DNA from 4 places in the Shewanella sp. DNRA4 genome. Region 2 is predicted to be linked to each of the others. Evidence: predicted binding sites of a transcription regulator. Region 2 holds the regulator's gene; each other region holds the start of a gene.
What was found. The regulator MetJ, encoded in region 2, represses methionine synthesis genes. The targets are predictions, from matches to a motif close to TAGACGTCTAGACGTCTA.
Positions count from the first base shown of each region.

Region 1 (7,924 bases), on a different contig from region 2:
CGACCCGCTCAAGTTGCATCCGCAGGTGATGGGTGGTCAGCTCAACCTCGGTACGAGTCTCATCTGTGTACAGCTCAATATCATCGAAGTTGACAGTATTGGCGGGGAATAGCCCAATCACGCCCTTGGCGGTAAGCCACTTTTCTTCGATGATTTTTGTAAGCATCGCCTGACCATCGGCGAACAGCTTTTGCGCCTCAACGCCGACTACTTTGTCGCTTAAGATTTCAGGGTAATGGCCATGCAACTCCCACGCGCGGAAGAAGGGGGTCCAGTCAATACGGTCAACTAAATCGGTTAATGGATAGTCTTCAAATACTTGGCGACCCAGCACATTGGGTTTGAACGGGGTGTAGTTTGCCCAATCGTGCTGGCAGCGGTTTTCGCGGGCGGCCTCTAGCGAGACGATTTCCTTACGCTTGGTTTGCGATAAACGCTTGGTGCGCATATCGTCGTATTCGGCGTAGGTCTCATCGATAGTCGCTTGGCGAGTTTCATTGCTGACGAGCTTGCTGACCATAGGCACGGCGCGGGAGGCGTCGGCAATGTAAATCGCACCATGGGGATAATGGGGCGCAATCTTCACCGCGGTATGGATTTTCGAGCAGGTCGCGCCGCCGATAATTGCTGGAATGGTGAGCCCTTCACGGTGGAAGGTTTTGACGTTATGCACCATTTCATCAAGGCTTGGGGTGATAAGCCCAGACATGCCGATAATATCGATATTGTGTTCTTTCACCGCCTCAAGAATGCGCTCTACCGACACCATCACGCCTAAATCGAACACTTCAAAGCCATTACAGGCGAGCACCACGCCGACTATGTTCTTGCCGATATCGTGCACATCGCCCTTAACAGTGACCATCAAAATCTTACCGTTAGACTGACCTGCAACTTTTTCCTTTTCAATAAAGGGATTGAGGTAGGCTACGGCCTTTTTCATCACCCGCGCGGATTTGACCACCTGTGGCAGGAACATTTTGCCCGAGCCAAACAGGTCGCCGACGATATTCATACCGTCCATCAGCGGGCCTTCAATTACATCCAGCGGACGGGAGGCTGCTTGGCGAGCCGCTTCAGTATCTTCGTCGATAAATTCGGTGATACCTTTGACCAGCGCATGGGCGAGACGTTGATTAACCGGCCATGAGCGCCATTCTAAGTCTTCTTTTTTCGCGCTACTTGAGCCATCGCCACGGAATTTTTCTGCAATCTCAAGCAATTGCTCGGTGTTGTTTGAGTCTTCAACTGGGCAGGGCAGGTTGAGCACCACGTTCTCGACCTTATCCTTAAGCTCGGGGTCGATATCATCGTAAATCGCTAACTGGCCCGCGTTAACGATACCCATGTCCATGCCGACTTTAATCGCGTGGTACAGGAATACCGCGTGAATCGCCTCACGCACAGGATTGTTACCGCGGAAGGAGAAGGACACGTTCGACACCCCGCCGGAAATCATCGCGTGGGGCAGGGTGGCCTTAATCTCTTTAATGGCTTCAATAAAATCGACGGCATAGTTATCGTGCTCATCGATACCCGTGGCAATGGCAAAGATATTCGGGTCGAAGATAATGTCTTCGGGTGGAAAACCCACCTTATCGACCAGTACGCGGTAGGCGCGGGTACAGATCTCGACTTTGCGCGCCTTAGTGTCGGCTTGGCCTTGCTCGTCGAACGCCATAATAATGGCCGCGGCGCCGTAGCGTTTCACTAGGGTTGCCTGCTCGATAAACTTCTCTTCGCCTTCCTTCAAGGAGATAGAGTTCACAATCCCCTTGCCTTGAATACATTTGAGGCCCGCTTCAATCACCTCCCACTTAGAGGAGTCGATCATAATCGGCACACGGCTGATATCCGGCTCAGAGGCGATAAGATTTAAGAACTTATGCATCACCTCCACGCCATCGAGCATGCCTTCGTCCATGTTGATGTCGATGATCTGCGCGCCGCTTTCTACCTGTTCGCGGGCGACATCGAGCGCCTGCTCGAACTTGCCTTCTTTGATCAGCTTTAAGAACTTAGCAGAACCCGTGACGTTGGTACGTTCACCCACGTTCACAAACAGGGTTTGGGCGTCGATAGTGAGCGGTTCCAAACCCGATAAACGGCAGGCGACGGGGATCTCGGGTAATACCCGTGGCGCAAACGGCTCTACGGCTTCGCGAATGACCTTAATATGCTCGGGCGTGCTACCACAGCAGCCGCCGATAATGTTGAGCATGCCTTCACGGGCCCATTCTTGGATAACGCTGGCCATGTCTTTTGGGGTTTCATCGTAACCGCCAAACTCGTTTGGTAGACCCGCGTTAGGGTGCGCCGAGACATAACATTCGGCGATGCGTGACAGTTCTTCAACGTAGGGACGCAGCTCTTTTGGCCCAAGGGCGCAGTTAAGGCCGATGGATAAGGGGTTGATATGGCGAAGGGAGTTATAAAAGGCTTCGGTGGTTTGCCCGGTCAGGGTTCTGCCAGAGGCATCGGTAATGGTGCCTGAGATCATCACGGGCAAACGCGCTGGCGAATTTGCGCCAAAGAGTTCATCGAACACGGTTTCGATGGCAAATAGTGCGGCTTTGGCGTTTAAGGTATCGAAGATGGTCTCGACCATAATGATATCGGCGCCGCCTTCAATCAGGGCGCGGGTCGATTCGCAGTAAGCGGTCACTAACTCATCAAAGTGGATATTGCGATATCCGGGATCGTTCACATCTGGGCTGATAGAGCAAGTGCGGTTAGTGGGTCCTAACACACCGGCAACATAACGTGGTTTACCCGTGGCTTTTTCGATTTCATCACAGGCCTCACGGGCGAGGCGCGCACCTTCACGGTTAATCTCGGCGGACAGCGACTGCATATCGTAGTCGGCCATGGCGATAGTGGTGGCGTTGAAAGTGTTGGTTTCAATAATATCGGCACCGGCTAATAGGTAGTCGGTGTGAATTTGTTTGATGATGTGTGGCTGCGTGAGCACTAAAAGATCGTTATTGCCCTTAACGTCGGTATGCCAATCCTTGAAACGCTCGCCACGGTAATCGGCTTCTTCTAGCTTGTAGCCTTGGATCATAGTGCCCATGGCGCCGTCTAAAATCAGAATGCGCTTTGACAACTGGTTGCGAATGTCTGCCAGTGTTTGGCTGGCTCGATGGAGAGATATCGCCATAAATGATTACCTTTACTACAGCTAAGTTGAGTCCAAAAATATGCAATTCTGCGGTAAATTGCATTTTATTATTGAATGTCGTTCGTTATGGTTTGGACATTTATACGTATAGACGTCCATAATACGCGACATCGGATTGTCAGGGCAAGGTGAAAGTCAAAGTCATTAGAATCTAGGTTCTAGGCTCTAGGCTCTAGGCTCTAGGCTCTAGGCTCTAGGCTCTAGGTTTTAGGTTTTAGTCTTTAGGCTTTGTTCCTAGCACCTAGATTCTAGGTTCTAAGATTTTTAAAAGGCATATATGAAACAAGTTCGCTTATTACTGTTACGCCACGGGGAATGCGAAGGCGGTGCGATTTTACGTGGCAGAGTCGATGTTCCACTGAGCGAGAAGGGCTGGCGGCAGATGTCGGCAGCAGTGGCGGCGCAGGCGACTGTGTGCCACGGTATTTACAGCTCCACCTCAAGGCGCTGCGCTGAATTTGCCAAGGTGTTGGCGCTGGAGCCGCATTCCAGGTTGTCTGAGAGTTCACATTTAGCGGCACCAACGCCTTCGCCGCTTGAGGTCAACCTGCTGGAGGATCTACAAGAAATGGATTTTGGCGATTGGGATGGTCGCGTGCTCGATGAGTTATATCAACAGGATGGCGAGCGCATGGCGGCCTATTGGCAAGATCCTTGGGCCGTGTCGCCGCCCAATGGAGAAACGATGGCAAGTTTCGAGGCTCGTATCGATGGCGCAATAGAGCTGATCCTCAATAAAGAGTTTGCCCTGCTGGCGTTGGATGATGAACAGGCCCACGGCGAGCGTAATGCCAATGCACCCACAGCCAATATTTGGGTTCTGACCCACGGCGGGGTGATCCGTCATTTAATGGCAAGAGCGTTGGGGGCGGTGAGAACGGTAGGGTTTTACAGTCAACTTACTTTACCGGTTGCCGCGGTGGTGACGATTAATGTACTCGAAGATAAACATGGGACTCGATATTGGCGCTTAGACTGGCCATCGGGCCATGGTGATTGAGTTTGAAATCTCATGCTAAATGGGATGATGAAAATTTTCTGATTTAAACTGCATTGCCTAATGAGCAAGATATAGGATAATGCTTTTCCCTGACGTTTGAGCGAGATAGCGCATTGTGTTCGCTAAGTTTAAATGTCGCAGAAATAGGTGTTGGGAATTTCGCTTTATCCTGCGCTATTCGCTTAAGGCAATAGTCGTTATAAACGCCGGATCAACCCAAACATAATAGGGAATCGGGGTGCTGCCCGTCAGCCAGCCCGAACTGTACCCGCAACTGTGAGTAGTAAAAAGAAGTGCCTAGAATCTAGAGCCTAGAACCTAGAACCTTCTTTGCTACAAGTCAGGAGACCTGCCTATTTCTGTTTTCGCTGCGTGCAGCCTTAGTTCTCGAGCGGGTGACTCGAGGGAGCAGAAAATGATATTGATACGTTTCGCCCTGTGGCCCATGGTGCTACTGGGTTTGGGTACAACATATGCCTGTGGGAGCTGCTTTAAATGAAGCCTTCCACGTCAACAGATGTGCAATCTTCGGCGGTGCTAGCTAATGTGGCACTCAATGTCAGCCAATTGAGTTGGACCATCGAAGGCAAAACCATTCTTTCAGGGATTAACTTTGCCCTACAACGCGGTGAAATGCTGGGATTAATCGGCCCTAACGGTGCGGGTAAATCCAGTTTACTGCGTTGTATATATCGTTTTATTCGCCCAACTCTGGGGCAAATCAGTTTGTTTTCGCAGGATATTAACGAGCTTTCGCCCAAGGCATTTGCCTGCAAAGTAGCTGTGGTGCAGCAGGATACGCCGCACTATTTTGATATGACCACAGAGCAACTCGTTGCTATGGGGCTCACGCCCCACAAAGGGATGTTCGATACTAATTCCAGCGGTGATAGTGAAAAAATTATCAAGGCGCTTGAAAAGGTAGGTCTTAGCCATAAGCGCTATCAGCAATATGAGCGGCTCTCCGGTGGCGAGAAACAACGGGCACTGATTGCCCGCGCTATTGTGCAACAACCTCAGTTACTGATTTTAGATGAACCCACAAACCACCTCGATGTGCGCTATCAAATACAAATTTTGGAGCTGGTTCGAAGCCTTGGCATTAGTGTCATTGCCTCTATTCATGATCTGAATTTAGCAAGTGCCCTGTGTGATAGTTTGCTGCTACTGGATAAGGGGCAAGTGAGCGCCATGGGCACGCCGAGTGAGGTATTAACAGAGGAGCGCATTGCCCAAGTTTTTGGTGTTTGCGCTCAAGTGATGCCCCATCCACAACATGCCAATCCTTTAATTAATTACTTTTATGGTTATCAAAAATCACCGACGGATGATGTGGTTGTATCCGCTCCCCATAACATCAACGGGGAGATAAACACGCCATGATTGACACGTTTAAGCTGATAATGATGAATCTTTTAACCCATATTTTAACGCCATTAACCCGCCAGCAATGGCTGATTCTTGGCTTGGTGGGTTTTGCTCTGCTGACCCCGATTGCGGCCGCCAGTTTTGGCGCGGCAAATATCAGCTTTTTAGATGTGCTGCATGTGTTTATTAAATTATTCAATCAATTTTTCGCCAACGACGATGCGTCAACTGCCGCCTCGATGACGGAGCGGATTGTGATGGAATTAAGGTTGCCACGGATATTGCTCGCGTTTGTGGCGGGGGCGGGGCTGTCTTTAGCGGGCAGTGTGCTGCAAACCGTAACGCGCAATCCCCTTGCTGACCCTTATTTATTTGGCATCAGTTCAGGTGCCTCCTTTGGCGCAGTGGTGATGCTGACCTTGTTTACTGGCTCTGGTCTATTCGGTAATGCGGGCGTTATTGCCAATTCGGGGATTTTTAGTGGCTCGGGAATGTTTGCTGGGCTCCTGTGGTTTAGTTTGCCTTTCGGCGCTTTTATTGGTGCCAGTTTATCCGTTCTTATTGTTCTCGCCTTGTCAGGGCTTGGGCTCAACAGCCAAGTTGAGCGCATGCTGCTCTCTGGGGTGGCAACATCGTTTATGTTTGGCGCATTAACCAGCTTGCTGTTGTATTTTGCCAGCCCGCAGGCCACGGCATCAGTGCTTTTTTGGAGTTTGGGCAGTTTTGCTAAGGCCAGTTGGCCGCTCTTAATTTTGCCATCCATCGTTGTATTGGTGAGTTTTTTTATCATCCTCGGTTGGAAGCGGCAGATTATGGCCCTGCAGGCGGGGGATGAAACGGCCCACACCTTAGGGGTGAATGTACCTAAATTACGCCTCAATATGTTATTGCTCTGCTCGCTAATTACCGCCGTTTTAGTGGCGACCTGTGGTGGCATAGGTTTTGTTGGATTAATGATCCCCCATACGGTGCGCTTGTTATTTCCCGGGCGTCAGCCAATTTTGCTCACCGCGTTAGTGGGCGGCTTGTTTATGGTGTGGATTGATGTGCTCGCGAGATGTTTGCTGGGCAATCAAGAACTGCCCGTTGGTATTATCACCGCCTCAATAGGTAGTTTTTTCTTTTTGCTGATTTTGCGTCGGCGTAACTAATCTAACTCGCGTTTTTCGCAGAGGATTAGCTAATTTAGTACTAAGTGCGTATGGAAAATAGCCGCTGTATGCGTCGTAGTTGTTATCGAACGAGTTATTGAAATCGAACGAGTTATTGAAATCGAATTAGTCACTGGAGTGTGAATGTCTCAATCAAGCCTGTCATTTCAAATCGAGCCTGTGAGTAAAGCGCAGGATCAGGTTATTCAACAAAAAATCGATCTTAAAACCAAGCCGCCAGGTGCCTTGGGACAACTCGAATCCTTAGCATTACAAATTGCTCGCATTCAAGGGCCACAACAATTGCAGATAGTCAAACCGACCATGTTGGTATTTGCAGGGGATCACGGCATTGCCGCTGAAGGGGTTTCGATTGCCCCAAGTGAAGTCACCCACCAAATGGTGCAAAACTTTGCCCACGGCGGCGCGGCCATTAATGTGTTTTGTCGCCAATTAGGTTTTACGCTTGAAGTGATCGATTGCGGTATTTTGACACCCGTTGAGGGGCTAGAAGGGATTATCGATCAACGTCTTGGCGCGGGTACTGCTGCTATTCATTTGGAACCCGCCATGCCTTTAACGAGTGTGGATAAGGGCTTTGATATGGCGCGCGAGCTTATTGAGCGTCACCATCAAGCGGGCTGTAATTTGGTTGCGTTTGGTGAAATGGGGATTGGCAACACGTCCTCTGCCGCGGCAATTATGGCGGCGATAATGCAGCTCGATGTGGCTGACTGTGTGGGGCGCGGTACAGGCATTAATAGCGACACTTTAGCGCGTAAGTTAACCTTGGTAGAGCTGGCGTTGCTATCGCATCAAAGTGCGCTTAGTGGGCCAAAACAGGTGCTTGCTTGTCTTGGCGGGTTTGAAATTGTGCAAATGACTGGTGCCATGCTGGCTGCTGCTGAGCGCAAGATGTTGGTGGTTGTGGATGGTTTTATTGCGACAGCCGCCGCATTAGTGGCGGTGACGATCAATGCTAATGTACGGGATTATCTGATTTTCGCCCATTGCTCCGAGGAGCAAGGCCATCAACGTATGTTGGAATATTTGCAAGCTAAACCCTTGTTATCTTTGGGGCTTAGATTAGGTGAAGGCACGGGTGCAGCCTTAGCATTGCCGTTAATTCAAGCCGCAGTAAATTTTTACAATCAAATGGCGAGTTTTAGTGATGCAGGGATTGAGGCTGTTGTATGATGTGCCTGCTAACTTATTTAAAATAAT
Region 1 is NZ_JABAIP010000005.1:122,944-130,867, forward strand. Features, by position in the region: gene metH (methionine synthase) at 1-3,160, opposite strand, end outside; gene HG547_RS06970 (histidine phosphatase family protein) at 3,459-4,181, shown strand; cobalamin riboswitch at 4,357-4,553, shown strand; gene HG547_RS06975 (ABC transporter ATP-binding protein) at 4,677-5,564, shown strand; gene HG547_RS06980 (iron ABC transporter permease) at 5,561-6,700, shown strand; gene cobT (nicotinate-nucleotide--dimethylbenzimidazole phosphoribosyltransferase) at 6,845-7,897, shown strand.
Region 1: metH (methionine synthase) is a predicted target of MetJ. The motif match lies at 3,262-3,279, and genes of this name have one in related genera.

Region 2 (7,924 bases):
TGTTTGGCGATGCTAACGATCCACAAAGTGAAGTGGCCACACTGCTCAACACTAAGATCACTTACCAAGATAAGACCCATTTAGGCACTAAACCTAGGGTATATCGCGTTCCTACCAAAAGAGGGGGGATTTGATTATGAACAATACTTGGGGCGATATGGCGCAATATGATCCCGTCACTTGGCACTGGGTCATCGCCGTGTATTTGTTTATGGCGGGTTTATCCGCCGGAAGTTTGCTGATTGGCATTGGTTTGCGTTGGTTTAATCAAGAACAAACGCAAGTTGAGAGCAATATCCTCAAGGCCGCGGCGATTATTGGCCCTGTGGCAATCAGCTTAGGCTTGGCTTGTTTAGTGTTTGATTTAACTAAGCCTTTCCACTTCTGGTTGATCTTAATTAACTATAACTTCCAATCAGTAATGGCGATTGGGGTATTAGCGCTGCTGGCTTACTCACCCTTGGCATTTGCCTACGCGATTTTAGTACTGCGTGACGATTTGCCAAAGTGGGGCTTAGGTTTCCTCACACCTATCGCTAAGCTGCTGATGCCCTTTAGAAAGCTGATTGAAGTGCTGTTGTTTGTCCTCGCCATTGGTGTGGGCGCTTACACAGGCTTCTTAATCTCGGCGATGAATGCCTATCCGATGCTAAACACTGCGGTATTGCCTGCACTGTTCTTGGTATCGGGTTTATCAGCGGGTGCGGCGGCCAATGCGGTGCTGGCGCTGGTGATGTTCAAAACCGATAGCCACGACAAGACCTTAGCTAAAATGCATGGCTTAGAGCTGCCAGTGATGGCAATCGAAATCATGTTCCTGTTTATGTTGTTTTGCGCCTTGTACTTTAAGGGCGGTGCGGCGGCTGCGGCACTGGCATCACTCACCTCTGGCGTGTGGGCAAGCGTATTCTGGATTGGTGTCGTGGGGATTGGCTTTGGTGTGCCATTGCTGTTTATGCTGCTTCCCGCAGCGACTCGCCACACTAAGGGCGCAATGATTATGGTGGCCTGTGCCAGCTTAACCGGCGTGCTCGCCCTGAGACACTTTATTGTGTATGCGGGCCAAAGCTACTTAAGTTAATGAGAGCAGAGTTAACGAGATCTCAGTTAACAATTAACTGAAGTTCGTTGCAATACCGATGGCGTAAATCACCCATCCCCTGCAAGCAAAAAGCACCGTTAAACGGTGCTTTTTTTATGGCTGCGATTGACTGCAATTGGCGGGAGATTATTGCGGTAATAACTCAATCACTGATTTGACCGTGAGCACTAAGGCGCTGATAGCGCAGAGGGCTAAGGTCGCCATCTTGGTCTTATGTTTATCAATACTGCCTACCAGTTTGCCCGCCACGAGATAGCCTAAAAAGACCGAGGGCAATAGCATTAGCGAAAGCCAAAAGTGCTTGATTTCGAGTAGGCCCGTCACCCCAAGAATCGCCAAGGCAATGGTCGAACTAAAGATAAAGAAGGCCGATAACGCTGCGCGAAACTGCGAAGCATCCTTACCCGCCAATAAAATCGCCATCGGCGGACCACCAATGGCGGCGATATTGCCAAAGATCCCCGAGACGACTCCCGCGCCAAACAGAGTCGCTTTGTTTACCGGCAGGCTGAATTTATACAAACTGAGCACCACGGCAACCGTCACAATCGCGGCAATCGCCAAGCCGAGGATCGGCTGCGGCGCAAACAGTAATAGGCTAGCACCGATAAAGCCACCGGGCACTCGACCGATGAGTGCGTATTGCAAGCCATTGAATTCTAAATGGCCGCGTTCACGCAATAGGGTGAGTAGCGCGATGGAAAATCCCATCACAATCACGGGGGCAGGCACTAATTGGGGATCGACGATATACAGCAGCGGACTGGCGACCACGGCTAAGCCAAACCCAATCAGACTCTGGGTGAGGGCACCTAAAAACACAATCACAGACGCGATGGCAAGCGTTTGTGGATCGATCAAGGAGAACATAGGATTCCATCAAAACAAAATAGGGATCGTTACTTTAACCCACCACGCCGGATGAGCATTAACGATCCCTAATAATTAGTTACGGCAGGATTATGGACGCTTAAGCGTTATTCCATGTCTTCCCACTCGATCCCCATTTCGTCCATCAACCGCTTCGCTTCAGCGGGGATGCTGTCTGGGCACTCTTTCGACAGATCGGCATCATCAGGCAGAGGCTGGCCGGTGTAGGCATGCAAAAATGCTTCGCACAACAGTTCGCTATTCGTTGCGTGGCGCAGGTTGTTGACCTGACGACGCGTACGTTCATCCGTGAGGACTTTTAGCACTTTGAGCGGAATAGACACAGTAATTTTCTTTACTTGTTCATTCTTCTTGCCATGTTCAGCATAGGGGCTGATGTATTCCCCATTCCATTCAGTCATTGACTCACCTGTTATAACGCTAAATTCGGGGCAGATTTTAAACCCTTACAGATTACAGTCAAATTATTGCTACTATTTCTTAGCGATTGCAAACAGATTTCTTTATGTTTAGACGTCTAAACGTCTTAACGCCTATTGACGATACCACTGGGCTTAGGTACATTTAGACGTCCAGACATCTCTTTGCGAACTTAGGAGTTCCCGATGACCGCAGGCAAATTAGTGACCGAGCGTCAATTAGCCACATTGGCAGTGCGTCAGGGTATCGAAAGCGATACTCAATATGGCGCCGTGGTGCCGCCAATTTACCTGTCGACGAATTACGCCTTCGATGGTCATAAAAATCCTCGCGAATTTGACTACAGCCGTTCCGGCAATCCTACCCGCAGCATCTTAGGCGATGCCTTAGCAAAGCTGGAAAAGGGCGCAACCGGTGTAGTGACTTGTACTGGCATGGCAGCCATTACCTTAGTGACCACTTTACTGGGCCCAGATAATTTACTGGTGGTGCCCCACGATTGTTACGGTGGCTCTTATCGTTTATTTACTAATTTGGCGAAAAAAGGCCAATTTAAACTGCTGGTGGTCGATCAAACCGACAGCCAAGCACTTGAGCAAGCGATTGCCCAGCAACCTAAAATGGTGTGGATTGAAACCCCATCCAACCCATTACTGCGGGTGGTTGATATCGAAGCTATTGCCAAGGCAAGCCACGCCGTCGGTGCGTTAGTGATAGTGGACAATACTTTCCTGTCACCGATTTTGCAGCAACCGCTATTGCTCGGCGCCGATATCGTTATCCACTCCACCACTAAGTACATTAATGGTCATAGCGATGTGGTGGGCGGCGCGGTGATCGCCAAAGATCCCCAAATTGGTGAGACCTTACATTGGTGGTCGAACACCTTAGGCTTAACGGGTTCTGCCTTCGACAGTTATCAAACCCTGCGCGGCCTGCGTACTTTGGCCGTGCGCATTCGTGAGCACCAACGCAATGCCGAGCGGATTGTGGAGTTACTGAGTAATAGCCCCGTCGTGAGTAAAGTGTATTACCCAGGTCTTGCGGATCATCCCGGTTATGCCATTGCCGCCAAGCAACAAAAAGGTTTTGGCGCTATGCTGAGTTTTGAGCTTAAGGGCGGCGAGGCCGAAGTGGTTGCCTTTTTAGATGCCTTAAGTTTATTTAGTGTTGCTGAGAGTTTAGGCGGCGTCGAGAGCCTCGTGGCCGTGCCCGCGACCATGACCCACAGAGCGATGGAGCCGCAGGCGCGTTTTGAAGCTGGTATTAAAGACACCCTATTACGTTTGTCGGTTGGTATTGAAGATGCCGACGACTTAGTTGCAGATATTCAAGCAGGATTGGCCGCCGTAGCGGCTTGTCAGTAGAGGAATAATAGATGGCACGTTGTCACTTACATAAATTTGGTGGTTCCAGCTTAGCCGATGCCGATTGTTACCGCCGAGTCGCCCATATTCTGTTAACCCATGGCCACAGTGATGATCTGGTGGTGGTGTCTGCCGCGGGTAAAACCACTAACTTTTTATATAAATTATTGTCCCTGCGCGATAGCAACCAATTATGGCAAGAAGAATTACAAGTCCTTATCAGCTATCAGCAAGGCTTGATTGAGCAATTATTATCTAACGAGCAAGCGCGGGATTTACGCGAACGTTTGACCACGGATAAAGCTCAGTTAATCAGTCTATTATCTTTAGATGTACGCAATGATTACCAAATTAACCATGTGGTGAGTTTTGGTGAGCGTTGGTCGGCGCGCCTGATGGCAGCGCTGCTGCGCGAATCGGGCGTGGCCGCAAGCCATGTTGATGCGTGCTCGATTTTAGTGGCCGATGAGGCCGCCGTGCCGCAAATTCGTGTGCAAGAATCCCGCGCCAAAGTGCAAGCCTTACTGGCGGCCCACCCTAACGAGCGCCTAGTGATCACCGGTTTTATTTGTGCTAACGAGCGCGGCGATACCTTGCTGCTTGGCCGCAATGGCTCTGACTTTAGCGCCAGCTTAATTGCTAGCCTTGCCGACATTGAGCGCGTGACCATTTGGACCGACGTTGAAGGGGTCTTTAACGCTGACCCGAATAAGATCAATGATGCGAAATTACTCAAGAGCATGTCCCTTGCTGAAGCCGACCGTTTGGCGCGTTTAGGCTCACCCGTGTTGCATTCACGTACTTTGCAGCCGCTGTTTAACACTGAGGTGAGCTTGGCTGTGCGTTCAAGCTATGCCTCCCACACCGACTTTACCCTGATTGCGCCGCACAGTTCATCAGCGAGTGCGCCCGTGGTGACCAATCTAAATGCCGTGGTGTTATTTGGCTTTAAGATCGCGGGTGATGTGGCCAGTCTGCTCGAGCAATTGGTGGAGGCGGGATTAACGCCACTGGCACATTGGGTATCGGCGCATCAACGGCTTGAGCTTGCCTATACCGCTGAAAACCAAAAACAAGTACAAAAATTATTGGATGCGCAGGCCGAAGCCCTCTGCATTAGAGATCTGCAAATTAATACCGAGCTTGGCTTAGTGGCACTCGTGAGTGCCGATGCCGAGCATTATCGCCGCAGCTTTGCCCGTTTACTGAGTCGTGATGCTAAGCCCTTGTTCAGTGGTGACTTAAGTCTTGTGACCTTAGTGCCACAGTCGCAGGTTAATCTGCTGACGCAAAAAGTACATCGCCGCTGCGCTGGCCCGCGCAAACGCATTGGCGTATTGCTGCTGGGCGTGGGCAATATTGGCGAGGCGTGGGTGAAGCTGTTTAAGTCAGTCTCTCCCTCGTTAAATCAAGAGCTTGAAGCGCAAGTCGAGTTAGTCGGTCTGGTGACTTCCAGTAAAGCTTTGATTAAGTCCACTGGTGTGGATCTGGAAAGCTGGCAGCAGGAATTTGATACAGAAGCGACTCCTTGGCAGTACGAGCATCTATTTGAACAATTAGAACAACTTAACTGCGATGAACTGATTGCATTAGATATCAGCGCCAGCGCCAGTTTAACCCTACAATATCCAGAATTTTTCGAGCGCGGCATCCATATGGTCAGCGCAAACAAACTCGCGGGCTCTGGCCCACTGCCTTTTTATCGCGAGCTTAAAGAACAACTCGGTTATCGCCGTTTATTTTGGCGCTATAACGCCAGCTGCGGCGCGGGTTTACCTATTCAGCACGCCTTAAACGATCTGCGTAACAGTGGCGATAGCGTTGAAGCCGTGGGTGGGATTTTCTCTGGCACCCTGTGTTGGTTATTTGAGAAATACGATACCAGCAAACCTTTCTCGGAATTAGTGGTTGAAGCGCGTGGTCTAGGGATTACCGAACCAGATCCCCGCGACGATCTTTCTGGTCGCGATATGCAGCGCAAGTTGCTGATTTTAGCCCGTGAAATCGGTCTGGAAATCGAGCTTGAGGATATTGAGCTGCGCTCCCTAGTGCCTGCCCATTTAGCGGATATTCCGTTGGAGCAATTCCTTGCCCGTATCGGTGAGCTAGATGATGAATTATTGCAGCAATATGGCGCAGCAGCGGAACAAAACAAAGTGCTGAGATATGTCGCCTCCTTGGATAATAGCGGCGCAGTCCTTAAAGCCGAGGTGGGATTACAGTGGATTGATGCGAGCCACCCCTACGCCAACCTCACGCCCGGTGACAATGTGTTTGTGATCCGCTCAGCCTTCTATCAAGGTAATCCGCTGATTATCCGTGGACCGGGTGCTGGCCGCGAAGTGACGGCGGCAGCTGTACAATCGGATCTAACACAGATCTGCCGCGATCTGCTGCAAGAGTAGTCATAAACCCAGACACTTGAAGAGACTAAACCCCGTATCTTCAAGTTGATTTTGCCTATATTCATAAACTTAAAGGACTCATTCGAGTCCTTTTTTATTGTCTAGAATAAATAGACTCATCTATGGGGCAGAAATTACCACAAATGGGGATTTTTGGGCTTGACTTAACAGCCAGTTTCTCTAGTATATGGACATATAGACGTCCAAACGTCCATATGGATTAAACTACTGCATTAATAGTCGTACCAGTCGCGATAATTGTCGCACTCGGGCGGTTGAGGAAATACACATGGCTTTTCATCACGCACAACATTCACATTCGCTAAACCAAAGTTTGTCTGAACTTAATGGCGATATTAATGTTTCTTTTGAGTTTTTCCCGCCATCAACCCCCGAAATGGAACAGATCCTGTGGAACTCTATCCGCCGTTTAGAGCCGCTGAATCCTAAATTTGTGTCTGTGACCTATGGGGCAAACTCGGGTGTGCGTGACCGTACCCACGGCGTGATTGAGCGTATTCAACAAGAAACCAACCTAGTCGCTGCGCCGCACTTAACCTTAGTGGATGCCAGTGATGAAGAGCTGTTAGATCTGGCAAAGCATTACTGGAAATCGGGTATTCGCGACATAGTGGCGCTGCGTGGCGACTTGCCTGCGGGTAGCCCAAAACCGACTCGCTTTGCGGTGGATTTAGTGCGCCTGCTGCGCTCAGTGGCCGACTTTGATATTTCGGTCGCCGCTTACCCAGAAGTGCACCCAGATGCGGCTAACGCTCAGGCGGATTTGATTAACCTCAAGCGTAAAATCGATGCCGGTGCGAGCCGTGCAATTACCCAGTTTTTCTTTGATGTGGAATCTTACCTGCGTTTCCGTGACCGCTGCGTTGCGGCGGGGATTGATGTCGAAATCGTTCCCGGCATTCTGCCCGTGACTAATTTTACCCAGTTAAAGCGTTTTGCGGGTATGACCAATGTGAGCTTACCAAGCTGGTTACATAAGCAGTTTGATGGCCTTGAAAATGATGCCGGAACCCGTCAGCTGGTGGGCGCAAACGTGGCGATCGATATGGTGAAAGTGTTGTCCCGCGAAGGGGTAAAGGATTTCCACTTCTACACCTTAAACCGTGCGGAATTGACCTATGCGATTTGCCATACCTTAGGGGTGCGCCCAAAGGCGGTATAACGTTAACAGTATAAAAAACGCCGCTAGTTTAGCGGCGTTTTGTTTTGCTTAAATCCTAAATCCTAAATCCTAAATCCTAAACTGAGCGAGAAGTGTGGTTAAGCGCATCGACAACTGTGCTAACTCGTCTCCTGCCCGCGCCGTTTGCTCGGCACTCTCGGTGGCATTGGTCGTAATATCATTAATATTATTGACGTTTTTATTGATTTCCGCCGACACAGCACATTGCTCGTTGGCAGCGCTAGCTATTTGAATGTTCATTTGACTAATGGTGGATACGGCTTGGGTAATGGCTTCGAGCGCTTCCCCCGCCTCGTGCACCAACGAAACACAGTTTTGCGTGGTGGCGGTACTGGTATTCATGGTACTGACGGTGGATTTGGCACTCTGTTGCAAGGCTTCAATCATCTGCTGAATTTCGCTGGTTGAAGCTTGAGTACGGCTGGCGAGCGTACGTACTTCATCTGCCACCACCGCAAAACCACGGCCTTGTTCACCCGCACGGGCGGCCTCAATGGCGGCATTGAGGGCGAGCAAATTGGTTTGATCGGCAATA
Region 2 is NZ_JABAIP010000023.1:44,196-52,119, forward strand. Features, by position in the region: gene HG547_RS19790 (4Fe-4S dicluster domain-containing protein) at 1-134, shown strand, start outside; gene nrfD (NrfD/PsrC family molybdoenzyme membrane anchor subunit) at 137-1,081, shown strand; gene HG547_RS19800 (sulfite exporter TauE/SafE family protein) at 1,229-1,972, opposite strand; gene metJ (met regulon transcriptional regulator MetJ) at 2,080-2,394, opposite strand; gene metB (cystathionine gamma-synthase) at 2,617-3,780, shown strand; gene HG547_RS19815 (bifunctional aspartate kinase/homoserine dehydrogenase II) at 3,792-6,185, shown strand; gene metF (methylenetetrahydrofolate reductase) at 6,475-7,368, shown strand; gene HG547_RS19825 (methyl-accepting chemotaxis protein) at 7,438-7,924, opposite strand, start outside.

Region 3 (7,924 bases), on a different contig from region 2:
GTTACTCTGGGAACGATAAGCAATATTCCCATGAAATGACCACTGCTGCGCGTACGGGCTATCAGCATCAGCTTAATCAAAACTGGGCATTAGCGGCGGATTTAGATTACAGCGATACCTTAGTCAGCTCACTCAATTGGGACCAGAGCCATAATACTCGCTCACTGCTGATGTTTAGCCCTAAGGCGCTCGCCAACTACAGTACCCGTCAAGGTGAGCTAAACCTAGTGACTGGTTTGGATATCAGCCGCGGTAAGGCAGAGTTTGACTCTATGGCGCGCAGCAATGTGCAGGAAATGCAAAGTGCTTACCTGCAAGCCACTGTGCCATTAAGCCACACCTTAAGCTATGTGGTGGGCGGCCGTTATGCGCGGGTGACTGACGATCTGGTCGATGGTAATGTCTATCCAAATGGTATCGATTTAGATGAAGATGCCACTGCATTCGAGTTCGGTTTAAATTACCGCCCAAGCGCCGAGCACAGATTCTATCTACGTGGCGATGAAAACTTCCGTTTCGCTAAGGTGGATGAGCAAGCCTACACCCCGAAGGATGTTTTTGGCCTAAAGCCGCAGACCGGCCGCTCCTATGAAGCGGGTTGGGATTGGGCTGTTGCCAGCCAAACTTTGCGAGTGAGCCTATACCGCCTCGATTTAGAAGATGAAATTGTCTTCGACCCGAGTGCTGAAAAACCCGTTGGTGGTAGCTTTCAAGGCGCTAACGTTAATGCGGACGCTTCACGCCGTTATGGCGCGAGTGCCGATTGGGATTGGCAGGTGACTAAAGCGTTGCAACTAGGTCTTGAGTACAACTATATCGATGCCGAATTTACCGATGGGGTAAATGATGGCAAGAAATTGTCTTGGGTAGCCGAGCATTCGGGACGCGGTTATGTCAGCATGGATTTTGCCGAACATTTTCAAGTCTTTGCCGAGGCCATTTATACGGGCGATCGCTTTATCGAAGGCGATAATGCTAACCAAGGCGATAAATTGGCTAGTTATGTCTTAGGTAACTTGGCACTTAACTATACCCGTGACGCCTGGTTAGCGAGCCTGCGTATCGATAACCTGTTCGATAAAGACTATGTCAGTGCTGGTTATTATGCTGGTGGAACCTATGACGGCTATTACTCAGGCCGAGGCCGTGATATTCGCTTTACTGTTGGCTACCGTTTCTAAGCTGAACCCTAATAATTAAGTGATTTAGCGCATTTTAAAGCCAGACGTTGTCTGGCTTTGTTATTTCTGTCGTTTGGTGCAGAGAAAAATAATCTCTACGGGTGTAATACCAATCACATTAAATATCTAATCAGTTCAGAGCCTCACAGGCATTTCAATCCAAGGCGCATTGACGCAGAAATGGTCATTCCCTTTTAAGTCAATGTAACACCGGAGTGGGATGCCTGTGAGGCTCCCGAAGGGCGGCTGATGTTAACTGTATGGCAACGCGCTTTATACTGTGTTTAAGGCTTTCGACAGAGCACCACTATGCCTTCAAGCCTTCGCCTTGTCTAAAGCGCGTTGAATTCCCGCTGAATGAACAGATATTTAATACGATTGGTATAGGCTAAGTCGTTGCTTATACTATAAAGCACATCATCTTTAGGGTTAACGCAATTATTCTACGACTTAGTGCTGAAATTCTTTGTAGTTTGGGTATGATGTGAGCGGTATTCGAATCATCTTATAGCTAATTAACAGGTGTAAAGTGTCCTATGACAGATCTTGAGCAACAGGTTTTTACTCAAGTGAGAGCCATCATAGCGAATGAAGAGCAAGTCATTGGCCGCCGTGGGATCTTAATTCCACTGAAAAAGGCCATTCTTGCCGAAGGCGATATTCGTAATGTGATCGATATTATTTCGAGTGATCCCGCGTTAGCGGCCCATATGTTGATGCGCAGCAATTCGGCGCAAGCTTCTGGTGTGGTTAGCCCTAAGTCTCGCTCTTTAAAAGATGCCTTAATTCGTTTGGGCCAAGTTAATATTTACCGTTACGCCTTTACATTTTATTTGAAAGAACGCCTCGATGAATTGCCTCAACCCTATAAGAAGTTGGTGCAAGGTTATTGGAAACTCACGGAAAATATAGCAACTGATGCGGTTGACAGCTTAGTTGATATGCCGGATGTCGATATCGACCCCGATGAGGTGCAAACCTTGGCGCTGTTTAGTGTGTTCGGCCAGATTATTGCCTTAACCGCATTTGCTTATTTGAATGCCAGCTCTGAGCAATCTTTCCCGCTAAGTGTGATTAAGTCTTTGATCGATAATCAGCAACAAACCTTAACCATCGAAGCCTTTGAAGCCTTAGATCTTGACCAAGATCTGCGCCAAGAGTTTATGATCGCCCACAATCTGCGCCAGACCCGTAATCAAAATTCCCCCGGGTTAATTCTGCGCCGGGTATTGTCAATGCGTGGTTTATTGCTTAACCCGCTCTAAGCACCACCCATAAAAACAAAGCCTGCAATAGCAGGCTTTTTTGTTAAATATTTCAACGCTTAATTGGTTTTTTGCTGGCGGGCTAAGCCTTCGCTTGCTACTAGTTGCAGCCAGTTTTGCACTAAGGCCGAGTTCGCGCTGTGGAGGCGATAAGCCCCAAATAGCGGGCGTTTTAAGCCTTCTTGGCCGAGTTTGACTGAAGCTAAACTCAAACCATGTCCCTCATTGATAGACCAATTGGGTAGGGCGGCGATACCGTCCTTACAGGCGATGCGCTGCAATAACATCATGGTCAAATCACAGGTTTTTTGCTCGCCGGCTTCTATGCCCGCGGGCTCTAAAAAGTGGCGGTAAATATCTAAACGCGCCAGTGGCACCGGATAACTGATTATCGGCAAGCGCGCCAATTGCTTGGGTGTAACATAGGCTTCTTTCGCTAAGGGATGATCCTTAGCAACCACTAACTTCACTTCAAAATCAAACAAATGCTGATAGGCGAGCGAGTGACCTGGCACGGGATCTGAGGTCAGCACTATATCCAGTTCGCCCATTTCTAGGGCATTGAGCGAGTCGAATAGATGACGGCTTGAGAGATCTAACTCTGCTTGGGGATGATCTTGCCTAAATTGCTCCATCACTGGCATTAACCAGCGAAAACAGCTGTGGCATTCAATCCCGACTCTGAGCTGATTGGTTTCAGTTTCCAGCCCATTTTTGAGATCGGTTTCCGTCTCTAACACCTTAGGCAGGATCTCCTCGGCGAGGTGCAACAGGCGTGCACCTTCCTGAGTAAAGGAGAGCGGTTTGCTCTTACGCACAAAAATGGGCGAGTTAATTCGTTGCTCTAACTCCTTAATTTGATGGGAGAGAGCCGATTGGGTGACAAAACGTTTTTTGGCTGCGCCCGCCAAGCTGCCACTTTCCTTCAGGGCCATTAAGGTTCGCAGATGTCTTAGTTCGATCATGATCACTCCAAGTGAATTTCGCTCATGTTGTGCTTGAAATCAATTCGGTTGCTGGCATAGAGACTATCACAATAAACTTCTAGACGTCCAGACGCCCATTGTGATTTATCTAGGCTTAAATGCGAAAAGTTGCCAAGAAAACACCATCAGCTGGGTGCTAGTGCCGAATATGGCTTATCTCAAATAAAGGAAGATATGGTATGCAATTAAACAGTCTTGGTTTTCCCCGTATCGGGCGTCGTCGTGAATTAAAGTTTGCCCTTGAAAAATACTGGCGTGGTGAGAGCACTCAAGCTGAACTGCATGAGGTGGCTAAGGAGTTGCGGCGCACCCATTGGCAATGGCAAGTGGCTGCGGGAATTGAGCAAGTGCCAGTAGGGGATTTTGCCTTTTACGATCAAGTGTTAACCCTGAGTGCGACCCTAAACGCTATCCCCGATCGCCACCGTGGTGAGGGTGCTATCGATCTTGATACCTTATTCCGCGTTGCCCGTGGCCGCGCACCAAGTGGCATCGATGCGCCAGCCTCGGAAATGACTAAGTATTTCAACACTAACTATCACTACTTAGTGCCAGAGCTTAAGCAAGACCAAGTGTTCTCTATCGCTTATGAGCAGTTTTTTGATGAAGTGGCCGAGGCGCAGTCCTTAGGTTATCAAGCCAAGCCTGTGTTGTTAGGCCCTGTGAGTTACTTGTATCTGGCCAAAACCGTGGAGCAGGATTTCGATAAACTCAGCCTATTGCCAAATCTGTTAAAGGCCTATGCCGACATTCTCGCGCGTTTCGCTGCGCAGGGCGTGACTTGGGTGCAACTTGAAGAGCCGATTTTGGCGCTCGAATTAGCCGCCGATTGGCAAGCAGCGATTAGCGAAGCTTATCAAGCGCTTAAAACGGCTCAAGTGAAGATTTTACTCACCAGTTACTATGGCAGCATTAGCCATCATCAGGCATTGGTTTCCGCGCTGCCGGTGGCGGGGGTGCACCTAGATTTAGTGACTGCCCCTGAACAATTGGCCTTGTTTGCTAATGCATTAAGACCAGATCAAATTCTGTCAGCTGGCGTAGTTAATGGCCGTAACGTGTGGGCGGCAGAGGTTGATCAGATTGTCGAGCGTATCGGCAGTGTTGCCAGAGACTTAGGCCAGCGTTTATGGATTGGCACTTCGTGTTCACTGCTGCACAGCCCTGTGGATTTAGAGGTAGAGACAACGCTCGCGCCGGCGCTACGTCAGCAGCTCGCATTTGCTAAGCAAAAGCTGTTGGAACTGGCGAATGTGCGTCAATTGCTGCTGGCCCCTGAGTCTGTCGCGGCCAAAGCGATAGTTAACACCTGCGTGGCTCGCCGTGAGGCTAAAGCACAGGCGGCGGATGCTAAAGTGATCGCCCGTGTGAATGCGCTGACCCCAGCCGACTATGAACGTGTGAGCGAATTTACTGAGCGCCAAGCGGTGCAGCAGCGTAAGTACCGTTTGCCATTGTTGCCAACGACTACGATTGGCTCATTCCCACAAACACCGGCAATCCGTGGACTACGTAGTCGATGGCGCAAGGGTGAGCTAAGCGATGCTCAATATACTGAGCAGTTGCAGCAAGTGACCCGCGATACCATAGACCGCCAGCTTAAACTTGGTATCGATGTGCTGGTACACGGTGAGGCCGAGCGTAATGACATGGTGGAATACTTCGGTGAGCAGCTCGAAGGTGTGGGCTTTACCAAAAATGGTTGGGTACAGAGTTATGGTTCTCGTTGCGTTAAGCCGCCATTGATTTATGGTGATGTGAGTCGCCCGAAAGCCATGACGGTTGATTGGGCTGTATTTGCCCAAAGCCTGACGGACAAACCCGTCAAAGGCATGCTAACGGGCCCGGTGACGATTCTACATTGGTCGTTTGCCCGTGAAGATATCAGCCGCGATACCATTGCCACCCAATTGGCGCTGGCAATTCGTGATGAAGTGGTGGATTTACAAAATGCAGGTATTGGCATTATTCAAATTGATGAGCCAGCCTTCCGTGAAGGATTGCCATTAAAGCAAAGCGAGTGGCAGGCTTACTTAGATTGGGCGGTGAATGCCTTTAAACTGAGTGCGGCGGGTGTGATTGATGAAACCCAAATCCATACCCATATGTGTTACAGCGAGTTTAACGATACGATTGCCGCGATTGCCGCCATGGATGCGGACGTGATCACCATCGAGACTTCGCGCTCACGCATGGAACTGCTCAACGCCTTTGAAGATTTTGAATATCCAAATGAAATTGGCCCTGGCGTTTACGATATCCACTCGCCCAATACGCCAAGTGTTGAGGCCATGGTGCACCTTATTGAAAAAGCGGCGCAAAAAGTGCCAGTGCGCCAACTGTGGGTTAACCCCGATTGCGGCCTTAAGACACGCACTTGGGCTGAAGTCGAACCCGCGCTGAAAAACATGGTCGATGCGACCCGTGAACTACGTCGCCGCCTTGGCTAAGCACTGTAAAATCTGCAATGAATGCCTCTTTGGCATAGCGTAAACAACAGGGATACCTAAGGTATCCCTGTTTTGCTATTGGTTGTTTATACAGACCTTGGCTTATAAAAATCAGCGTTTCACGCCATGACCCTTTAGTTTTGAGGTATGCAGACAATCTCAAGTAACACGGATTTATATGGTTCAAAGTGTTATCCGTATATTTAAAGATCTAGGGCGCAAACTTCTACACAGATATTTGCAAATCTTTACCTGATATCGACACTTCCTTCGTCTACTGCGCTTAGCTAACTCTATATACTGACAGCACTATTTTTCTTCCCGCAAGATACACGCTTGCGCCCATTGGCATTGATGGACACCTAGATTCAGATGAAAAAATCCTCAAAGCGTAAATTGATATTGATCCTAAGCGGCCTCATCCTCCTTGGGGGCGGCGCTTATTTTCTGTTGCATAAACCCGAGGCGGCCCCAAGCTATGTGACGGAGCCCGTTAGACGCGGCGATATTGAAAACTCGGTGCTCGCCAACGGCATGTTGCAGGCCTCCAAGCTGGTGAGTGTGGGCGCGCAAGTCTCGGGGCAAATTCTGAGTTTGCCTGTGGAGCTAGGACAAGAGGTGAAAAAAGGCGATCTTATCGCGCAAATCGATAGCCTTGCCCAGCAAAACAACCTGCAAAATGCGCTGGCATCCCTTAAAAACATCAATGCCCAGTATCGTGCTAAGCAGGCACAAATACGTCAGGCAAAACTCGAATATACCCGTCAGCAGCAAATGCTCGCCGATAAGGCCAGCTCCCGCGCAGACTTTGAAGCCGCCGAAGCCACGCTCACGGTGTATCAAGCCGAGCTTGAGCAGTTAGAAGCGCAAAAACAACAGGCTGAAATTAATGTCGACAGTGCCAGAATCGATTTAGGTTATACCAAGATCACTGCGCCTATGGATGGCACCGTCGTTTACTCTGCGGTCGAAGTGGGTCAAACCGTTAACGCCAATCAAACCACACCAACCATAGTCGAGATGGCGCAGCTCGATACCATGACGGTCAAGGCGCAGATCTCCGAAGCCGATATCGTCAATGTGCGCCCAGGACAGCCAGTGTATTTCACTATTCTTGGCAGACCTAACCATCCCTATCGCGGCACCTTAAGGGCGATTGAGCCTGGTCCGACGTCAATGGATGGTGACGATAGCAATATGAGCTCGAGCGATTCAGACGCCATTTATTACCATGGCCTCTTCGATGTCGAAAACCCCGATCGTACCCTACGCATTGGCATGACGGCGCAGATTTCGATTGTGCTTGCCAAGTCTGATGATGCGCTGTTAGTACCATCGCAAGTGCTGAGGGTAAAACCAAGGGATAAAGCGGCTCCGCCAGCGGAAGGCAAGTCCCGTGGGCCGCAATATCAAGTGCCTGTATTGGTGAATAACCAAGTGCAATATGTGGATGTAACAGTTGGTATTAATAACAAAATCAATGCCGAAATCCTGTCTGGCCTGAATGAAGGCGACCAAGTGGTGCTCGGAATGCCCGCCGACGGTTCGACCATGAAGTTCCGTGGCCCACCAATGAGGTTTTAAGTGTGACTAAGCCATTACTGGAAGTGTCAGCTTGCTACCGCAGTTTTCAGGCGGGTGAGCAACAACTGACTGTACTCAAAGATGTTAATCTTTCCATCGCCCGTGGTGAGATGGTGGCGATCGTCGGTGCATCAGGTTCGGGTAAGTCGACCCTGATGAATATCTTGGGCTGTTTAGATAAACCCTCAAAGGGCGCGTACTTTATCGATGGCCAAGATACCTCGCAGATGGATGTGGATGAACTAGCAAAGCTGAGACGTGAGCATTTTGGCTTTATTTTTCAGCGATATCATTTGCTTGGTGATCTTAATGCCGTCGGTAACGTCGAAGTGCCCGCCGTCTACGCGGGTAAAGATCGTCTTGAACGTAGACAGCGCGCTGAGCACTTATTGTCGCGCTTGGGCTTAGGTGAGCGTCTCGATCATAAGCCGAATCAGCTCAGTGGCGGCCAGCAGCAG
Region 3 is NZ_JABAIP010000014.1:81,604-89,527, reverse strand. Features, by position in the region: gene HG547_RS15910 (TonB-dependent receptor) at 1-1,181, shown strand, start outside; gene HG547_RS15905 (HDOD domain-containing protein) at 1,718-2,446, shown strand; gene HG547_RS15900 (LysR family transcriptional regulator) at 2,506-3,411, opposite strand; gene metE (5-methyltetrahydropteroyltriglutamate--homocysteine S-methyltransferase) at 3,612-5,882, shown strand; gene HG547_RS15890 (efflux RND transporter periplasmic adaptor subunit) at 6,255-7,466, shown strand; gene HG547_RS15885 (MacB family efflux pump subunit) at 7,469-7,924, shown strand, end outside.
Region 3: metE (5-methyltetrahydropteroyltriglutamate--homocysteine S-methyltransferase) is a predicted target of MetJ. The motif match lies at 3,484-3,501, and genes of this name have one in related genera.

Region 4 (7,924 bases), on a different contig from region 2:
GAGCGTTTTAGCGAAATCGAGCATACGGGTCAGCGGGATTAACGCTTTCACTCGCAAGTCTTCATCAACAAAGATCTCATGGGTGGTTTTGTCGCTATCACTTAATGACGCTTCAATGGCTTTTAAGCCATTCATTGCCATCCAAGGACAGTGGGCACAGCTCTTACAGGTCGCACCATTACCGCCAGTCGGCGCTTCGATTAAGGTTTTACCCGGCGCTGCTTGTTGCATTTTGTAAAAAATACCGCGATCGGTCGCGACAATAAAACGCTCGTTAGGCATGGTTTGCGCAGCTTTGATCAACTGACTGGTGGAGCCGACAGCATCCGCCATCGCCACCACACTCGCGGGTGATTCTGGGTGTACCAAAATTGCTGCGTCGGGATAAACGCTTTTCAGATCACGCAGGGCATTCGCTTTAAACTCATCGTGAACGATACAGTCGCCCTGCCACATCAGCATCTCGGCGCCCGTTTGTTTGGCAATATAGCTGCCTAAGTGACGGTCTGGGCCCCAAATAATTTTTTTGCCTTCGCTGTCTAAATGCTCAACAATTTCAAGGGCAATACTCGAGGTCACCACCCAATCGGCACGGGCTTTTACCGCCGCAGACGTGTTGGCGTAAACAACCACGGTATGGTCTGGGTGCGCATCACAGAAGGCGCTGAATTTATCGATGGGGCAACCTAAGTCCAATGAACAGGTCGCTTCAATAGTCGGCATCAGAATGGTTTTTTCTGGGCTTAAGATTTTGGCAGTTTCACCCATAAACTTCACCCCAGCGACGATTAACGTCTTTGCGGGATGATCGCGGCCAAAGCGCGCCATTTCAAGTGAGTCTGAAACACACCCACCAGTTTCTTCAGCCAGAGCTTGAATTTCAGGGTCGGTATAATAATGGGCAACCAATACCGCATCCTTTTCAATCAGCAGCTGCTTGATACGTGCCTTGTAGTCCGCCTTTTCGGTATCGGACAGAGGAATTGGCTTAGGCGGAAACGGATAATCAATAGTTTCGATTGTTGGGGCAAATGCGCTGGGGCTCATAACAAATCCATCAGGATAACAACGTTCGCGAATTATACGTAATTGGGCTCAAAAGATTAACCCATTTATGGCCTGCGAATAAAAAAGGACGCTAAATTGCGTCCTTTTTTGCTGGATTGGCTGTAAGTATTGGCTGACAGCCGATTAGCGCATGGCTAACAGCATATCCTGCGGCTGCTCAAGGTATTGTTTCCACAGGTTACAGAAACGGGCAATGGTGCCACCATCAATAACGCGATGATCCCCAGACCAACTCACTTGCATGATCTGACGCGCTTCCACTTCACCTTTCGCATTAAAGCGAGGCAAAGTTTGTAACTTACCTAATGCGACAATCGCGACTTCCGGTTTATTGATAATCGGCGTTGCGACTGTGCCACCTAAGGCGCCAATATTTGAAATCGAAATTGTGCCTTCTTTAAGATCCGCCGGCGCCACACGGCCGCTACGCGCAGCATTGGTTAAGCGGGTGATCTCGGCAGCGACCTCAAGGATGCTCTTATCTTGCACATCCTTGACGTTTGGTACCAGTAATCCCACCTTAGAGTCAACCGCCATACCTATGTTATGACGCGCCTTGTAGGTGATTTCCGTACAATCCGCATTCACTTGGCTGTTAAGCACTGGGAACTGCGTTAAGGCTAACGACATGGCTTTCATAAAGAATGGCATCATGGTCAGCTTAACTTCGTCGGAAGAATATTTGGCCTTCATGCTTTCACGCAGTGCGACTAAGTCTGTCAAATCAAACTCTTCGCAATAGGTGAAGTGTGGAATGGTTGATACCGATTCCACCATCATTTTCGCCATCACGGCTTTCACGCCACGGATAGGCTCAACAATGTCACCCCGTGCAGCGCTTGCTACTGCAGTAGAAACAGTTGATTGAGCAACAGTTGGCGCTACCGCCACTGGCGCAATGGCAGGCACTGCGCCGCCTTGCGCTTGGAAGCGAGTAATGTCTTCCTTATACACACGGCCATGTTTGCCACTCCCAGGTACGCGACTTAAATCGATATCTAAGGCTCGCGCCATACGGCGAACGGCAGGGCTTGCTAAGGCTTTACCTTGGCGAGCAGGCTCTTGCGTCGCACTTACGCTCGCACAAGCTGTTGGAGCGGCAACATTCGTATTAGCGCTAGTCGTCTCTTGTGCATGACTGACTGGTGCACTAACGCCACCTTCGACCTCAATTGCAAATAGTGGCGCATGTACTTTCGCTAACTGGCCCTTACGGTAGTGCAATTTGACAATCTTACCCGCTTTGATGGCGGGAATTTGCACTAGAGCTTTATCTGTCATCACATCGGCGATGGGTTGGTCTTCAACCACAGTATCGCCCTCTTGCACTAGCCACTCGACCAGCTCGCACTCAACAATACCTTCGCCAATATCTGGCAGCAGAAACTCTTCAATACTGCTGCTAGCAGCACTGATTGCAGCTTGGTTTGGTGCCGAATGTTCGACGGTTTGAGGTGCGACTTGACTCGACGGTTCTTCCGCCTCAATTTGAACGGCATAAAGTGGCGCATGCACCTTAGCAATATCACCTTTAGCGTAATATAGCTTACTGACTACACCAGCAAATGGTGCAGGAATTTGCACTAAGGCTTTGTCGGTCATCACATCGGCGATGGGCTGATCTTCAACAATCGTATCGCCCTCTTTCACCAACCACTCGACTAATTCGCACTCGACAACGCCTTCACCAATGTCCGGCAAAATAAAATCTTTAATCATACCGGACTCCTAGAAGTTCACTGATGCTTTGATGGCTTCAAATGTTTTGAGCGCATCGGGCATATATTCTTTTTCATGGACCAGTGGGTATGGCGTATCTAAACCACATACACGGCTGATGGGTGATTCTAAATACAAGAAACACTCCTGCTGAATTGTGGCCGCAATTTCACCCGCAAATCCACCCGTTAATGGCGCTTCGTGGTTAACGAGCAGTCTCCCCGTTTTCTTCACTGAGTCAGCAACCGTATCCACATCCCAGGGCGCAAGTGTACGTAGATCAATAATTTCACAGGAAATCCCTTCTTTGGCTGCCATGTCGGCCGCCTTTTCAATGATTTCCATCTGCGCGCCCCACGCCACTAACGTGATGTCCTTACCTTCGCGTACCACTTCGGCTTTACCGAGCTCGATTTCATAATCACCGGCGGGCACTTCACCCACAGAGGCGCGATATAAACGTTTTGGCTCGAAGAATATCACCGGGTTTTTATCACGAATCGAGGCAAGCAATAACCCTTTGGCCTGCGCTGGATTACGCGGCACAACCACTTTTAAGCCTGGGGTTTGGGTAAAATAGGCTTCTGGCGATTGTGAGTGATAGTGACCACCTGCGATACCGCCACCATAGGGAGTACGGAACACCAGGCTTCCCACATTAAACTCATTACCGCTGCGGTAACGGAATTTAGCCGACTCGTTTACGATCTGGTCAAACGCGGGGAAGATATAATCAGCAAACTGGATTTCTGCCACAGCGGTCATGCCATTGGAGGCTAACCCGTTGGCAAAACCCGCAATACCTTGCTCAGTCAATGGCGTGTTAAAGCAGCGGCTGCGACCAAACTTTTCCTGCAAACCCGAAGTGGCGCGAAACACGCCGCCAAAATGGCCGACGTCTTCACCAAACACCACCATGCGTTCATCGGCTTGCATTGCAATCGACAAGGCCTCATTGACGGCCTGTAACATATTCATTTCTGCCACGGCTTATAGCCTCCCTGCACTTTTGGGATAGGATTGCGGATATTTCTTAATGTGTTCTTTGAGATCGCTCAGTTGCTTTTTCAGCGCTGGCGTTGGCTTGTCGTACACATCTTCAATAATCTCATCCAGCATAGGGATAGGCAGTTTTTCCGCGACTTTAACGGCGGCTAACACTTCTTCACGGTACTTTTCGTAACGCTGGGCATCATCGGCTTCGGCTAACCAACCTTTATTAATCAGCCACAACTTAAAGCGTTTGACCGGATCGTGTTGTTGCCATTTAGCCTCTTCTTCTTTTGAGCGATAGCCAGATGGATCGTCTGAAGAGGAGTGAGCGCCAAGGCGGTAAGTCATGGCCTCAATCAATACTGGCGCGTTGTGCTCAATCGCATAGGCACGAGCTTGTTGAGTTGCCGCCAAAACTGCCAGCATATCATTGCCATCGACGCGAATGGTGTGCATGCCGTAACCCACACCGCGACTGGCGATGCCGTTACCGGCAAATTGCTCTTCCGTTGGGGTAGAAATGGCATAACCATTGTTACGGCAGAAGAATATCACTGGGCATTTTAACACCGCCGCCATATTCAATCCGGCATGGAAATCGCCTTCCGATGCGGCACCTTCACCGAAATAACAGACAGCAACATTACGTTTCCCCTGCATTTTCAGGCTATAACCGACACCTGTCGCTTGCGGGATTTGAGTGGCCAGTGGCGATGAAATGGTTTGATAGTTCAGCGCCGCGCAGCCGTAATGAATAGGCATTTGGCGACCTTTACCCAAGTCCTTTTCGTTACTGAACATTTGGTTCATAAACTGTTCAGTGGTAAAACCGCGATAACGCAGCGCCGCATGTTCACGGTATTGCGCAAGGATCACATCCTCAGGATCGAGTGCAGCGACACTGCCGACAATCGCCGCCTCTTCACCCGTACAGGTCATATAGAAGCTGATCCGTCCCTGACGCTGTGCGCCAAGCATACGTTCATCGAGTACCCGCGTGAACACGCAAGTATCATAAATTTTGGTGGCTAAGGCTTCATCTATAACAGGCAAAACCGCGGTTTCATAGGTAGTGCCGTCTGCTTGTAGAATTCGAAGGATAGGAATGTGAAGCGATGCCTTATCCAAGAAGCCGACACGGTGCACTGTATCAGTGTTGAGTGTTGCTTTGCTCATATTGTGCTCTTGTTATCTCGTTACGCTGCAGAAGATCCGCAGCGCCTAATTTATACGAATATGCCGGATGAACATTACGTTAACGTAAACTACCTATCAACCGTTGGCACAGTTCAAATGACAACTAATCCCCAATTTGCATGTATATATTGCTTTACAAACTTAACGAACGTTCGGCGCTACTGAGGGGATCAAACAAATCACGGTGCGATTGCCAATGGGCACCTTGGCATTAGGGAATACAATAGATTCAACCTCTTGTTCTACTTTAATTTCTTGCCCCCCCTCTCGGGCTAAGACAAAGCCTTTTGGAAAAGATCTGAAGTTTTCGACATCGGTCGCGAAGGTAAATTCAAAATCATCAAAATGTTTGTTAATCACGCGGCACACTTGATACAGATTCACTTTATCTGCCGAAAATGGCTCAAGCTGCAAGGGTTTGTCGGTGATAAGGCGCATAAACATCTCTTGGGTGGCAATAAAACGCGTCATATCGTTCTGCCCCATGGGATACACTTTACCTAATTCAATGGTAAAGGCATCGGCGCCATACTGCTCGGAGGAAAAATAGCTAAAGGTGGTTGTTGGCTCATGGTGAAATAACACAGTATCCACGCCACTGGCTGCTAAAAACATGATTTGCTCGGCGCTGTAAGCACGGCCGGGACGATAGGGGTAAATCGCAAACTTTTCGTGTTTTGACGCTCGCATCGCCGTGTGTAAATCGTAGTGAATTCGCTGGCGCCCTGCGGCGGCGCCCTTAAAGAAGCGGTCAACATAGACTTCTAATTTTTTCGCCCGCACCCGCTCAGGATTGACTAAGCCGGGAGGATTTGAATGCTCGCCACTAAACAGACGATTCATGTTCTCGTCGATAATGCGAGTGCCGTTATTAATCGCTAAAGGGTTACCAATAAGAAAGAGCGTGCGTTGTTTGGCGATGATTTTTTGTTGGAGAAGCTGTTTGATTAAGGTATTGCAGAGTTCGATGGGGGCGGTTTCATTACCGTGGACACCGCAGGAGAGAATGACATCCTTACCTTGGGCTTGTGCAGGCTCAAAGACGATGACGCCCGTGTCCCACACTTCGACTCGAGTATGTTCCCCTAAGGCGAAACTAAACTCATCTCCGAGGGTTTCAGGATTAGCGAGGGTCAGCGCGAGAAAATCCTTCGAATCTAACAGAGCTTGTAACACAGAATTCTCCTTATAATAGCGTGTTAAAGACGGGAGTGATGGCAATAACTGCCTGTTTCATGCCACTTATAGCTACCCGCCTTAAAAAGCGCATCCATACTAACACAAGTTTTTAGGCCGTTACTCTGTCATTCTGGTCAAACAAGCGCATTTCGCGGCAAAACAACAGCATCTTAGCCGCATTTGGTCGACATAGGATTAATTTTGTCGACACACTTGCTTTTAGGGATGAGTTTTATCACAATCCTTAGCCATCTAGACTTCTATCAGGATTTATCATGGCGTTAGCAACTTTCGGTGCCGGCTGTTTTTGGGGCGTAGAGTATTTCTTTAGACAAGTCAACGGCGTGACCAACGCGACCTGCGGCTATATGGGTGGCAATAACGAAGCGACCACCTATGAGGAAGTCAAAAAAGGTAAGACAGGCCATGCTGAAGTCGTACAAGTAGAATTTGACCCTGCGATTGTAAGTTACGACCAGTTACTAGATGTGTTTTGGAAAAACCACAACCCGACCACGCTCAATATGCAGGGCGGCGATATTGGTACTCAATACCGCAGTACCATTTTCTTCCATGATCGTGAGCAAAAAGCGGCGGCCGAAGCCTCAAAACTGGCCTTTGCCCGTTCAGGTCGTTGGGGATTGCGTCATATCGTCACTGAGATTGTGCCGTTACAGCAATTCCATGTGGCAGAGGAATATCACCAAAACTATATCGATAAGAATAACTTACCAAGTTGCCATATCGAGTACTAGGCTTAGCGATTAAGCTCAAACCTGAATAATTTGACCTTACAATCGCTGCAAATAAAAACGCACTCATAGGATTTCTATGAGTGCGTTTTTTTATCGGTAAAAAGAATGCGTAAACGCTAAATCAGGCGCTGAGGGCCTTATCAATCAGGGCTTGTGCGTCCTTAATGATATCGGCAAGATGTTGCTCACTGATAAAGCTCTCACCGTAAATCTTGAATAACGCCTCAGTTCCCGATGGCCGCGCAGCAAACCAACCATTCGCCGTGGTCACTTTAATGCCACCAATTGAAGCATTATTGCCCGGCGCATGGGTCAATACGGCCTCAATGTTCTCACCCGCCAACATAGTAGCATTCAAGGTCTCGGCATTAAGCTTGGCAAATTTGGCTTTGTTTTCAAGGCTAATCGGACTGTCGATACGCTTGTAGAAGCTTTGACCAAATTGCGCGACCAACTCTTGATGACGTTGTCCCGGCGTTTTACCTGTGACCGCAAGCATTTCGGCTGCGAGCAGCACTAAAATAAAACCGTCCTTGTCAGTACACCAAGTCGTGCCATCACGGCGCAGGAAGGCGGCGCCCGCACTCTCCTCACCACCAAAGGCAATGGTCGCCTCGGCTAAGCCATCGACAAACCACTTAAAGCCAACGGGCACCTCGAGCAATTTTTTACCGTGAAAGGCACAAATTTTGTCGATAAGTGCGCTTGATACCAATGTCTTACCAATGGCTAAGCTATCACTCCACTCTGGTCTATGGGTTAACAGATAATCAATCGCTACCGCTAAATAGTGGTTGGGGTCCATAAGCCCAGTGCCCGGACACACAATACCATGTCTGTCGTAGTCAGGGTCATTACCCACGCATAGATCGAAGGACTCTTTATGGGCCAGTAACCCCGCCATTGCATAGGGCGATGAGCAATCCATGCGGATCTTGCCGTCCTTATCCAGTGACATAAAGCTAAAACTTGGGTCGACTTTATCATTTACTAAGGTGATATCGATGCCATAG
Region 4 is NZ_JABAIP010000010.1:191,998-199,921, reverse strand. Features, by position in the region: gene nadA (quinolinate synthase NadA) at 1-1,047, opposite strand, end outside; gene HG547_RS12770 (dihydrolipoyllysine-residue acetyltransferase) at 1,192-2,787, opposite strand; gene HG547_RS12765 (transketolase C-terminal domain-containing protein) at 2,797-3,774, opposite strand; gene HG547_RS12760 (thiamine pyrophosphate-dependent dehydrogenase E1 component subunit alpha) at 3,778-4,956, opposite strand; gene astE (succinylglutamate desuccinylase) at 5,119-6,153, opposite strand; gene msrA (peptide-methionine (S)-S-oxide reductase MsrA) at 6,432-6,911, shown strand; gene pgm (phosphoglucomutase (alpha-D-glucose-1,6-bisphosphate-dependent)) at 7,033-7,924, opposite strand, start outside.
Region 4: msrA (peptide-methionine (S)-S-oxide reductase MsrA) is a predicted target of MetJ. The motif match lies at 6,402-6,419, and genes of this name have one in related genera.